DNA from 3 places in the Enterobacter kobei genome. Region 2 is predicted to be linked to each of the others. Evidence: predicted binding sites of a transcription regulator. Region 2 holds the regulator's gene; each other region holds the start of a gene.
What was found. The regulator PhoB, encoded in region 2, activates phosphate uptake and scavenging genes when phosphate is short. The targets are predictions, from matches to a motif close to CTGTCATAAAACTGNCNNAT.

Region 1: BFV64_RS05470 (PhoX family protein) is a predicted target of PhoB. The motif match lies at 1,479-1,498, and genes of this name have one in related genera.
Region 3: uvrB (excinuclease ABC subunit UvrB) is a predicted target of PhoB. The motif match lies at 1,646-1,665, and genes of this name have one in related genera.

What each region holds. Positions count from the first base shown of each region.
Region 1 covers NZ_CP017181.1:1,157,130-1,160,415, reverse strand. The annotation lists gene BFV64_RS05470 (PhoX family protein) at 1-1,421, opposite strand, end outside; gene BFV64_RS05465 (TonB-dependent receptor) at 1,549-3,286, opposite strand, start outside.
Region 2 covers NZ_CP017181.1:1,002,635-1,005,920, forward strand. The annotation lists gene sbcD (exonuclease subunit SbcD) at 1-857, opposite strand, end outside; gene phoB (phosphate response regulator transcription factor PhoB) at 1,044-1,733, shown strand; gene phoR (phosphate regulon sensor histidine kinase PhoR) at 1,755-3,050, shown strand.
Region 3 covers NZ_CP017181.1:1,376,578-1,379,863, forward strand. The annotation lists gene bioD (dethiobiotin synthase) at 1-461, shown strand, start outside; gene BFV64_RS06545 (ABC transporter ATP-binding protein) at 424-1,146, opposite strand; gene uvrB (excinuclease ABC subunit UvrB) at 1,897-3,286, shown strand, end outside.

The sequences.
Region 1 (3,286 bases), 150 kb from region 2:
TTCCCCTCTTTACCGCGATCGCTGTTGTTGGTGAGCGTACAGTAGACGCTGCCGCTGGCGTGCGGATCCACGGCTATCCACTCCGGGCGATCCATTTTCGTCGCCCCCACCACGTCAGCCGCCAGGCGGGTTTTAATCAGCAGATCGCCCTGGTTTTCAAAACCGTGGCTTTTATCCAGGCCATTCTGCCCGAAGATCAGCGGCAGCCAGTCGCCGCTTCCCTCTTCGTTGAACCTGGCAACATACAGCGTGCCCGAGGTCAGCAGTTGCATATTGGCCTCACGGTTCGCAGGATCGTATTTTTTGTCAGAGACGAATTTATAAATGTACTCAAACTTCTGATCGTCCCCCATATAGACCACCACGCGATTATCGGCGGAGAGCGTAACGGCGGCCCCCTCGTGCTTGAAGCGGCCAAGTGCGGTGTGCTTGCGCGGTGTGGAGGTCGGGTCGTAGGGGTCAATCTCTACCACCCAGCCGAATCGGTTAGGCTCGTTAGGCGTTTTATCGACGCTAAACCGCTCATCCACCTCGTTCCAGCGGTAAGATTCGTCGCTGTCGCTGATGCCATAGCGCTTTTCCAGCGGATTGAGATCGGTTTTTTTCACGAAAATATCCGACCAGTTCTCCTCGCAGGTGAGATAGGTGCCCCACGGCGTATGGCCGTTGGCGCAGTTTTGCATGGTGCCCAGCACGCGCTCCCCCTGCGGGTCGGCGGCGGTTTTCATCAGGGGCTGATGCCGCGCCGGGCCGGTAAGCTGCATCGGCGTATTGACGGTGATACGGCGGGCATAAGAAGACGGGCGAACCACCTCCCAGCCGCTGCCCGTTTTTTTCACTTCCACCACCGACACGCCCATCGCGTTCTGCCCCTTACGGGCTTTGTCGAGGTTCCAGTTCGCCATACCGTCCGTAAACAGCATCCCGTTATCGATGTATTCATGGTTCAGCGCCAGCAGACCATGTTCCGGGTTTTGCTCCCCCTGCGGCAGGCTAAACCACGCCATACCGTCGTGGTGCATCCCCGCCTGCACGGCCTGTTCGTCGGTCGTGTTGCTGGCATCCGGCTTAAATGCCGGCATGTGGTCTTTGATGCCCGTCGGGTCACCCCAGCGATAAAACGGGCGGGCAATATAACCTTCCGGCACCCTCACCGTATCGTCCGTGGAAACGGGAATACTGGTAAACCCAAGCGACACCGCTTTTGCCAGCGCGGACGGCTTCGATACCGCGGCAATGGCGCTATCAGGTTTGATCAAAAAGGGAAAGGAAACGGCAGCACCCGCCACGGCGCCCATCTGGAGAAAACGACGGCGGGAGAGGAAAACCTCTGCAACCTCGGAGAAAACCGGATTAGCGCTGCGGTTAGTGATGTCGTCGCGATGTTCTTTTTTAAAAACGGATTTGAGGGGTCTGCCCATAGCGGCTTCCTGTCATTGGCCAAGAGGTAAGGAGTTGGCGAACAGTGTAAGAAGCTTTTGTTACAATTTTATAACAGGATAACGGCGGGATTGGGGCGTCCCTGCCCCGGATAACGAGGTGGAACGCTTAGAACTCGTAGCCCACCGAGACCTTAAAGGTTCGCGGTTCGCCCTGAGTGATGTAGGTACCGGAATCGTCCACGCTGGCCCAGTAGTTTTCATTGGTCACGTTGTCGATGCCTGCGCGCACGGTCATCTGGTTTGCATTGTGGTTCAGCGCAAAGCGGTAGCGCATGCCCAGATCCAGCGTGGTATAGCTGTCCAGCTTTTTGCTGTTCGCGAGATCGGCATACTGCGTGCCCGAGTGGTTCACGCGTGCGGTGGCGGTCAGGCCGTCAACTGGCTTGATGTCGTACTCTGCCCCCAGCACGGCATAGAAGTTCGGCACGCCAATCGCATCGTTGCCTTGATTCACGCCGTTTTTGGTTTTGGTCAGCTCGGCCTGCAGCCAGGTGGCGCTGGCGTTCAGGCGCATCCCGAGCATGGGCTCGCCAAAAACGTTGAGCTCTACGCCACGGTTACGCTGTTCAGCGTCCAGGCCGTAGTGATTGTCATCGTCGAGGATCGCCGATGGCATTTTGATCTCAAACAGCGCCAGAGAGCCGCCCACGCGTCCAAAGTCTGCCTTCAAGCCGACTTCATTCTGTTTAGAGTGAACAATACCGGTGCTTTGACCGTAGTTGGTGGCGGTGTCCGGCGCGGTTTTTCCCGGCTGCAGCGCTTCGGTGTGGTTGGCGTAAAGGGAAATCTGCTCCCACGGTTTATAAACCACGCCGTAGGTTGGCATCCAGCGGCTACCGTCGAAGCCGTCCGCGTCGTTTTCCGCACCGGTAATTTTGTTATACCCGCGGATGACCACTTTCTGATGACGCGCCCCCGCGGTGAACAGCAGCTTGTCGTCCAGGACGCCCAGCGTATCGCTCAGCAGCCAGCCCTGAGTACGGGTGCGCCCGCTGGTTAGCGGATCGCTGTATTTGCCACCTGATCCATTGAAGTTGGAGCTGTCCGGCATATCAACGCCGGTGTTGTGGTAGATGTTGGTGGTCGGGTTATCCTTCGTCGCCGACATTTTCCACGCGATTTTTTCGTTTTTGGTCGTCGCCGAGTAGCCGACGTTCACCTTGTGCGACACAAAGCCGGTATTGAAATTCCCGCGAATGCCCGCCATCCCGCTAACGGAATCGCTAATGCGGTTAGTATCCAGACGGCTGACCGTGGCTTTGCCGCTTTTGTCCAGCAGCTTCGGCGCGCTGTAGATCCCTTCTTCGTGCGCATGCTGCGCGCCCAGGCCGGTATAGGCGGTCCAGTTATCGGTGATGTCGTATTCGCTGCGCCACATCCCAAATTCGTTTTCGATGTCGCTGTAGGCCCACTTCTGCGAGAAGTTACGATCGTTTTTCGGCGGTTCAGGCACGAAATCCACCGCCGAGATGTTGACGCTGGTCGGGCTGCCGTGGAAGGTTTTCTTTTGATAGCCCAGATCCAGCGAGGTGCGGACGTTGTCGCCGTTGTAATCAAGACCGGTGGAGAGCAGCGTGGTGCGGCGACGGTCGTTTGGTACGCCGGTTTCCCCTTCACGGTGGACCAGGTTCACGCGCGCGCCGAACTGGTCGCTGTCGCCAAAGCGACGGCCTGCATCTAGGGTGGTGCCAAACTGCGAATCTGAGGTGTAATCCACGCCCACTTTTGCCTGCGGGGTATCGCCCGCATGTTTCGGCTCAAGATTGATCATCCCGCCCACGCCAGAGCTTGCCGCGCCATTCATCAGCGCGTTGGCGCCTTTGAAGATCTCAATACGGTCAACC
Region 2 (3,286 bases):
AGATCGCCTTTCAGCACCGCCAGCGGCTGGGTGACCGGCACCTCCAGCGTCTCGACGGCACTGAGTTTGCCCTCGCTGAAGCTCACCAGATGCACGGATTTGGCTTTGCCGGTTTCATCGAAACTGAGCGAAATAGGGGATCCGCAGTAGCGAATATGTTCGCAGCCGCCGATAACCTGGGCGCGGTGAATATGCCCGAGCGCAATGTAGTCCGCAGGCGGGAAGTTCTGCGCCGGAAAGGCGTCCAGCGTGCCGATATAGATGTCACGCACGGCGTCACTTTTACTGACCCCAACGGTGGTGAGATGCCCGGTCGCAATCACCGGTATCGGCTGTTCGCCACGCAGGTTGCAGGCATCCGCGTGCTGCTGGTGATAATAGTCGGTGATGGCCTGTAATAAATGTTGCTGCTTTTCCGTGCCCGACAGTCCCGCCTGACTTTGTACGATATCGCGCGGGCGTAAAAAGGGGATCGGGCACAGCACTGCCCCCGGCGTACCGTCGCGTTTTTTCAGGATCTGCGGGGCATGCCCGGCGCTGGCGACGACGGTAGTATTGAGAAACGCCAGAATGTCGCGGGATTCATTGAGCGTTGCCACGGAGTCATGGTTACCGGCGACTATCACCAGATGACAGCCGGTCTGCTGCAAGTTCACCACGAAGCGGTTATACAGCTCGCGCGCATAGCTGGGGGGCGACCCCGTATCAAAGATGTCACCCGCGACAATAATCGCATCGACCTCGTGGGCCTGCGCCGTCTCCAGCAGCCAGTTCAGGAACGCTTCATGTTCAGCCGCACGGCTTTTGCTGTAAAAATTTTGACCGAGATGCCAGTCCGAGGTGTGAAGTATGCGCATAGCGGTTCCGTGGCAAAAATGAGAAAGCAGGATTATAAACGTTCAGAGAAGGGAAAATAACCGCTGTAATAAAACAACGGTTTGCCCGCTACCGTGGTAATGTTTTTCATAAATCTGTCATAAATCTGACGCATAATGGCGCCGAATTACAAACGTGTAACTTAATAAGATAAGACAGGGCAAAGTATGGCGAGACGTATTCTGGTCGTAGAAGATGAAGCTCCAATTCGTGAAATGGTGTGCTTCGTGCTCGAGCAAAATGGCTTCCAGCCGGTTGAAGCGGAAGATTATGACAGCGCAGTGAACCAGCTGAATGAACCCTGGCCCGATCTGATTCTGCTGGACTGGATGTTGCCTGGCGGCTCCGGACTGCAGTTTATCAAACACCTGAAGCGTGAGGCACTCACCCGCGACATCCCGGTTGTGATGCTCACGGCGCGCGGAGAGGAAGAGGATCGCGTGCGCGGATTAGAAACCGGCGCGGACGATTACATCACTAAACCGTTCTCCCCAAAAGAGCTGGTCGCCCGCATTAAAGCCGTGATGCGCCGTATTTCACCGATGGCGGTGGAAGAGGTGATAGAGATGCAGGGACTCAGCCTTGACCCTACCTCGCACCGCGTGATGACCGGCGAAAACCCCCTCGATATGGGCCCTACCGAATTTAAACTCCTGCACTTCTTTATGACTCACCCGGAACGCGTATACAGCCGCGAGCAGTTGCTGAATAACGTCTGGGGAACTAACGTGTATGTCGAAGACCGGACGGTTGACGTACATATTCGCCGCCTGCGAAAAGCGCTGGAACTGAGCGGCCACGATCGCATGGTACAGACGGTCCGCGGCACGGGTTATCGTTTTTCGACCCGTTTCTGAACAATGACAGGAGTGTGACGCGTGCTGGAACGTCTGTCATGGAAAAGGCTCGTCTTTGAACTGATCTTATGCTGTATTCCGGCCTTCCTTCTTGGGGCCTTTCTCGGACATCTGCCGTGGTTTCTGCTGGCGTCGGTCACCGGGCTGCTGATCTGGCATTTCTGGAACCTGCTGCGCCTCTCCTGGTGGCTGTGGGTTGACCGCAGTATGACCCCACCGCCGGGCAGCGGCAGCTGGGAGCCCCTGCTGTACGGCCTGCACCAGATGCAGATGCGTAATAAAAAGCGCCGTCGCGAGCTGGGAAGCCTGATTAAGCGTTTTCGCAGCGGGGCGGAGTCGTTGCCGGATGCGGTCATCCTGACCACTGAAGAAGGCACCATCTTCTGGTGTAACGGCCTGGCGCAACAGCTGCTGGGCCTTCGCTGGCCGGACGATAACGGTCAGAACATCCTTAACCTTTTACGCTATCCCGAATTCACGCTGTATCTGAAAAAGCGTGATTTTACCCGCCCGCACAATCTGAAGCTCAATAATGGTCGCCATCTGGAAATCCGCGTGATGCCTTACAGCGATAAGCAGTGGCTGATGGTGGCGCGCGATGTCACCCAAATGCACCAGCTTGAGGGCGCGCGCCGTAATTTCTTTGCGAACGTCAGCCACGAACTGCGTACTCCGTTGACCGTGCTTCAGGGTTATCTGGAGATGATGCAGGAGCAAACGCTGGAAGGTGCGCCGCGTGAAAAAGCGCTGCATACCATGCGCGAGCAAACGCATCGCATGGAAGGGCTGGTGAAGCAGCTGCTGACGCTCTCGAAGATTGAAGCGGCGCCTACGCTTGCGCTGAATGACACGATAGATGTGCCGATGATGCTGCGGGTTGTGGAGCGTGAAGCGCAGACGTTAAGCCACAAAAAGCATCACCTGACCTTCGAGGTCGACAGCACGCTAAAGGTGCTGGGCAGTGAGGATGAGCTTCGTAGCGCCATATCCAACCTGGTGTACAACGCGGTGAACCATACGCCGGAAGGGACGGATATTATGGTGCGCTGGAACCGTACCCCTACGGGCGCCGAGTTTAGCGTGGAAGATAACGGGCCGGGGATCGCACCGGAGCATATCCCGCGTCTGACCGAACGCTTCTACCGCGTGGATAAAGCGCGGTCGCGGCAAACAGGGGGGAGCGGCCTGGGGCTGGCGATTGTGAAGCACGCGGTAAATCACCACGAAAGCCGACTTGATATTCAGAGTACGCTGGGGAAAGGAACCCGCTTCAGTTTCGTTATTCCGGAACGATTAATTGCCAAAAAGACCGCCTGAGGGCAGGTGTGTCATTTTCCCTTTCCACGGGTCAGCGTCTGCTGGCCCGTTTGCTTTGCAGTCAAGCGAAACGCGGATGAATAATATACGGCTGGGTGTTTTTTTTCGCATGATTAGCCATGAGTTTTTCCTGTAAATAGCGTATTGTGCTGGCGTGTATTTTCATGCTGGCATATTGTTCTGGTTTTGAGATCCCACCTTGCCTTTAAACGTTATAAGCGTTTAAATTGCCCCCC
Region 3 (3,286 bases), 370 kb from region 2:
CCTCGCCGCACATTATCAGCGCCGATGAAGGCCGTCCGATTGATTTTACCGTGCTCTCTGCCGGGTTACGAACCCTGGAAAGCCAGGCCGACTGGGTGCTGGTGGAAGGTGCAGGCGGGTGGTTTACGCCGCTCTCTCAGGACCAGACGTTTGCTGACTGGGTGCAGGCCGAGCAACTCCCGGTCATACTCGTTGTCGGCGTCAAGCTCGGCTGTATTAACCACGCCATGTTGACGGCGCAGGCCGTTCAGCAGGCAGGGCTGCGTCTCGCGGGCTGGATAGCCAACGACGTGGTCACGCCGGGCAAGCGACACCATGAGTATCTGACGACCCTCAAACGGGTGCTCCCCGCGCCATTCCTGGGGGAGATCCCCTGGCTTGCGGACGATGCCGAACAGGCCGAAACCGGTCAGTATCTTGACCTCAGCGTCTTGCTTCCAGCGACATCCAGTGGGCAATAAGCTCATCGTTGAGTTCGTTAACGTGGCCCTGTGCCACGTTACGTCCGCGGTAGAGCATGCAAAACCGATCCGCTACCCGGCGGATAAACGACAGCTGCTGTTCTGCTAGCAGCACCGTCATCCCAAGCTCCCGGTTTAGCCGTACCAGCAGTTGTGCAAGCTTATGGGCAAAGCCCTGGCCGGCACCGTGCATAGGTTCATCCAGAATCAACATACGCGGGCGATTGACCAGCGCATTTGCCAGAGCAAGCTGATACTGCGCCTCTGGCGAAAGGGCGTTGCCTCGCGTCTGACGCAGCGCGTAAAGTTCGGGAAAGAGCTCGTACACTTCACTTTTCGCTGCCGGGTCGGATTTATCCATCGCCCGCATGGCAATGTGCAAATTTTCCTCAATCGTCAGCTGAGAAAAAATCCGCCTGTCCTGCGGGACATAGCCAATCCCCGGTCCGGAACGTTGTTCGGCCGTCTGGCTGAGTAAATCACGCGGCGGCGCACCCGCTTCATGCCAGATGATGGTGCCGCTATCCACGGGCACTTTCCCGGCAATGCAATTCATTAGGGTGGTTTTTCCCATCCCTGGCAGGCCAACAACGCCGGTACACATCCCTTGCGGAAAATCTAAATCCACGTTCCATAGCGTATGTTGGCTTCCGTAAAACTGATTCACTGCACGCAGACTCAACATCTTTCTCTCCTTAAAAATGTGTCGGTGATGCTCGGTTTTTGATTGTGCAAAACCCCTGCCAGAAACCGTGAAGTGATTAAAAAAGCGGCTTTTTTAAGAATGTTCCACCACTAAGTGGGGTAAGGAAACCGGGAATTGCACATCGACGGTGCTGGCGGTGTTGAGTCGTGGTGCAGGGGAAAATGGCGGAAATGTGAGCAAGATCCCATCAGGTGGTTATGAATGACGCAACTGTTTATCGACAAAAAATAGCGATAAAAATTTTTTGTTGCCGTCCCGTGGGAAAATCCGGGAATTTGCCGAGCGGCACTCTGCACGGGCTGGAAGCAGTTATCCACTATTCCTGTGGATAACCATGTGCATTAGAGTTAGAAAACACGCGATAAGCGAGAGAAGACGCGGCTTTCGCCCAAATTGACGCGAAACGCGGCTTTAGAAAATATCGTTTAAAATTTAATTGCTTAGATAAAAGCAATTACCGTAATGAAAGTGTCACGCGCTGCCATAAAACTCTCATAACCTGGCTTGACAAATGTTAAAAAAGAAAAAGTTCTGGGGATAACCCACGTTGACTGGTTTTTTATCTCGTCAGAGTCGAAATTTTATCCATTAACGCGCTAATCCTTAAGCCGCTATGCTAAATATCCTGACATGATACTGGTTTTTCATCCAGTGTTTTTTACTGGCATTCCTGGCAACAACGAGTAAAATTACTCACCTGCCGCTTATAACGTCATCAGGTCGTCGCCCATGAGTAAACCGTTCAAACTGAATTCTGCTTTCCGTCCATCTGGCGATCAGCCTGGGGCGATCCGTCGTCTGGAAGAGGGGCTGGAAGATGGGCTTGCGCACCAGACGCTGCTGGGGGTAACCGGTTCCGGTAAAACGTTCACCATCGCCAACGTGATCGCGGATCTGCAGCGCCCTACGATGGTGCTTGCCCCCAACAAAACCCTCGCGGCACAGCTTTACGGCGAGATGAAAGAGTTCTTCCCGGAGAACGCCGTTGAGTATTTCGTCTCCTACTACGATTACTACCAGCCGGAAGCCTATGTGCCGAGCTCTGACACCTTCATCGAGAAAGATGCCTCAGTGAACGAACACATCGAGCAGATGCGACTGTCGGCGACCAAGGCGCTTCTGGAGCGTCGCGATGTGGTTGTGGTGGCGTCGGTTTCGGCGATTTACGGCCTGGGCGACCCGGACCTCTATCTGAAGATGATGCTCCACCTGACGCAGGGGATGATCATCGATCAGCGTGCGATTTTGCGCCGACTGGCGGAGTTGCAGTACACCCGTAACGACCAGGCATTTCAGCGCGGAACGTTCCGCGTGCGCGGGGAGGTGATCGACATCTTCCCGGCGGAATCGGACGATATGGCGCTGCGCGTTGAGCTGTTTGATGAAGAGGTTGAACGTTTATCGTTGTTTGACCCGCTAACCGGTCACGTTGAGTCGGTGATCCAGCGTTTTACCATCTACCCTAAAACGCACTACGTGACGCCGCGCGAGCGTATCGTGCAGGCGATGGAAGAGATCAAAGTGGAGCTGGCTGAACGCCGTAAGGTGCTTCTGGCGAACAATAAGCTGCTGGAAGAGCAGCGCCTGAGCCAGCGAACCCAGTTCGATCTGGAGATGATGAACGAGCTCGGCTACTGCTCCGGTATTGAAAACTACTCCCGTTTCCTCTCAGGTCGTGGGCCGGGTGAGCCGCCGCCGACGCTTTTTGACTACCTCCCGGCCGACGGCTTGCTGGTGATAGACGAATCCCACGTCACCATTCCGCAGATTGGCGGGATGTACCGCGGTGACCGCGCGCGTAAAGAGACGCTGGTGGAGTACGGCTTCCGTCTGCCGTCGGCACTGGATAACCGGCCGATGAAGTTTGAAGAGTTTGAGGCGCTGGCGCCGCAGACTATCTACGTGTCGGCCACGCCGGGCAACTACGAGCTGGAGAAATCGGGCGATGAGGTGATTGATCAGGTGGTTCGTCCGACCGGGCTGCTGGATCCGATTATCGAAGTGCGTCCGGTGGCGACCCAGGTGGACGATCTGCTCTCTGAGATCCGCAAGCGTGCCGCCATCAACGAGCGTGTGCTGGTGACCACGCTCACCAAGCGTATGGCGGAAGACCTGACGG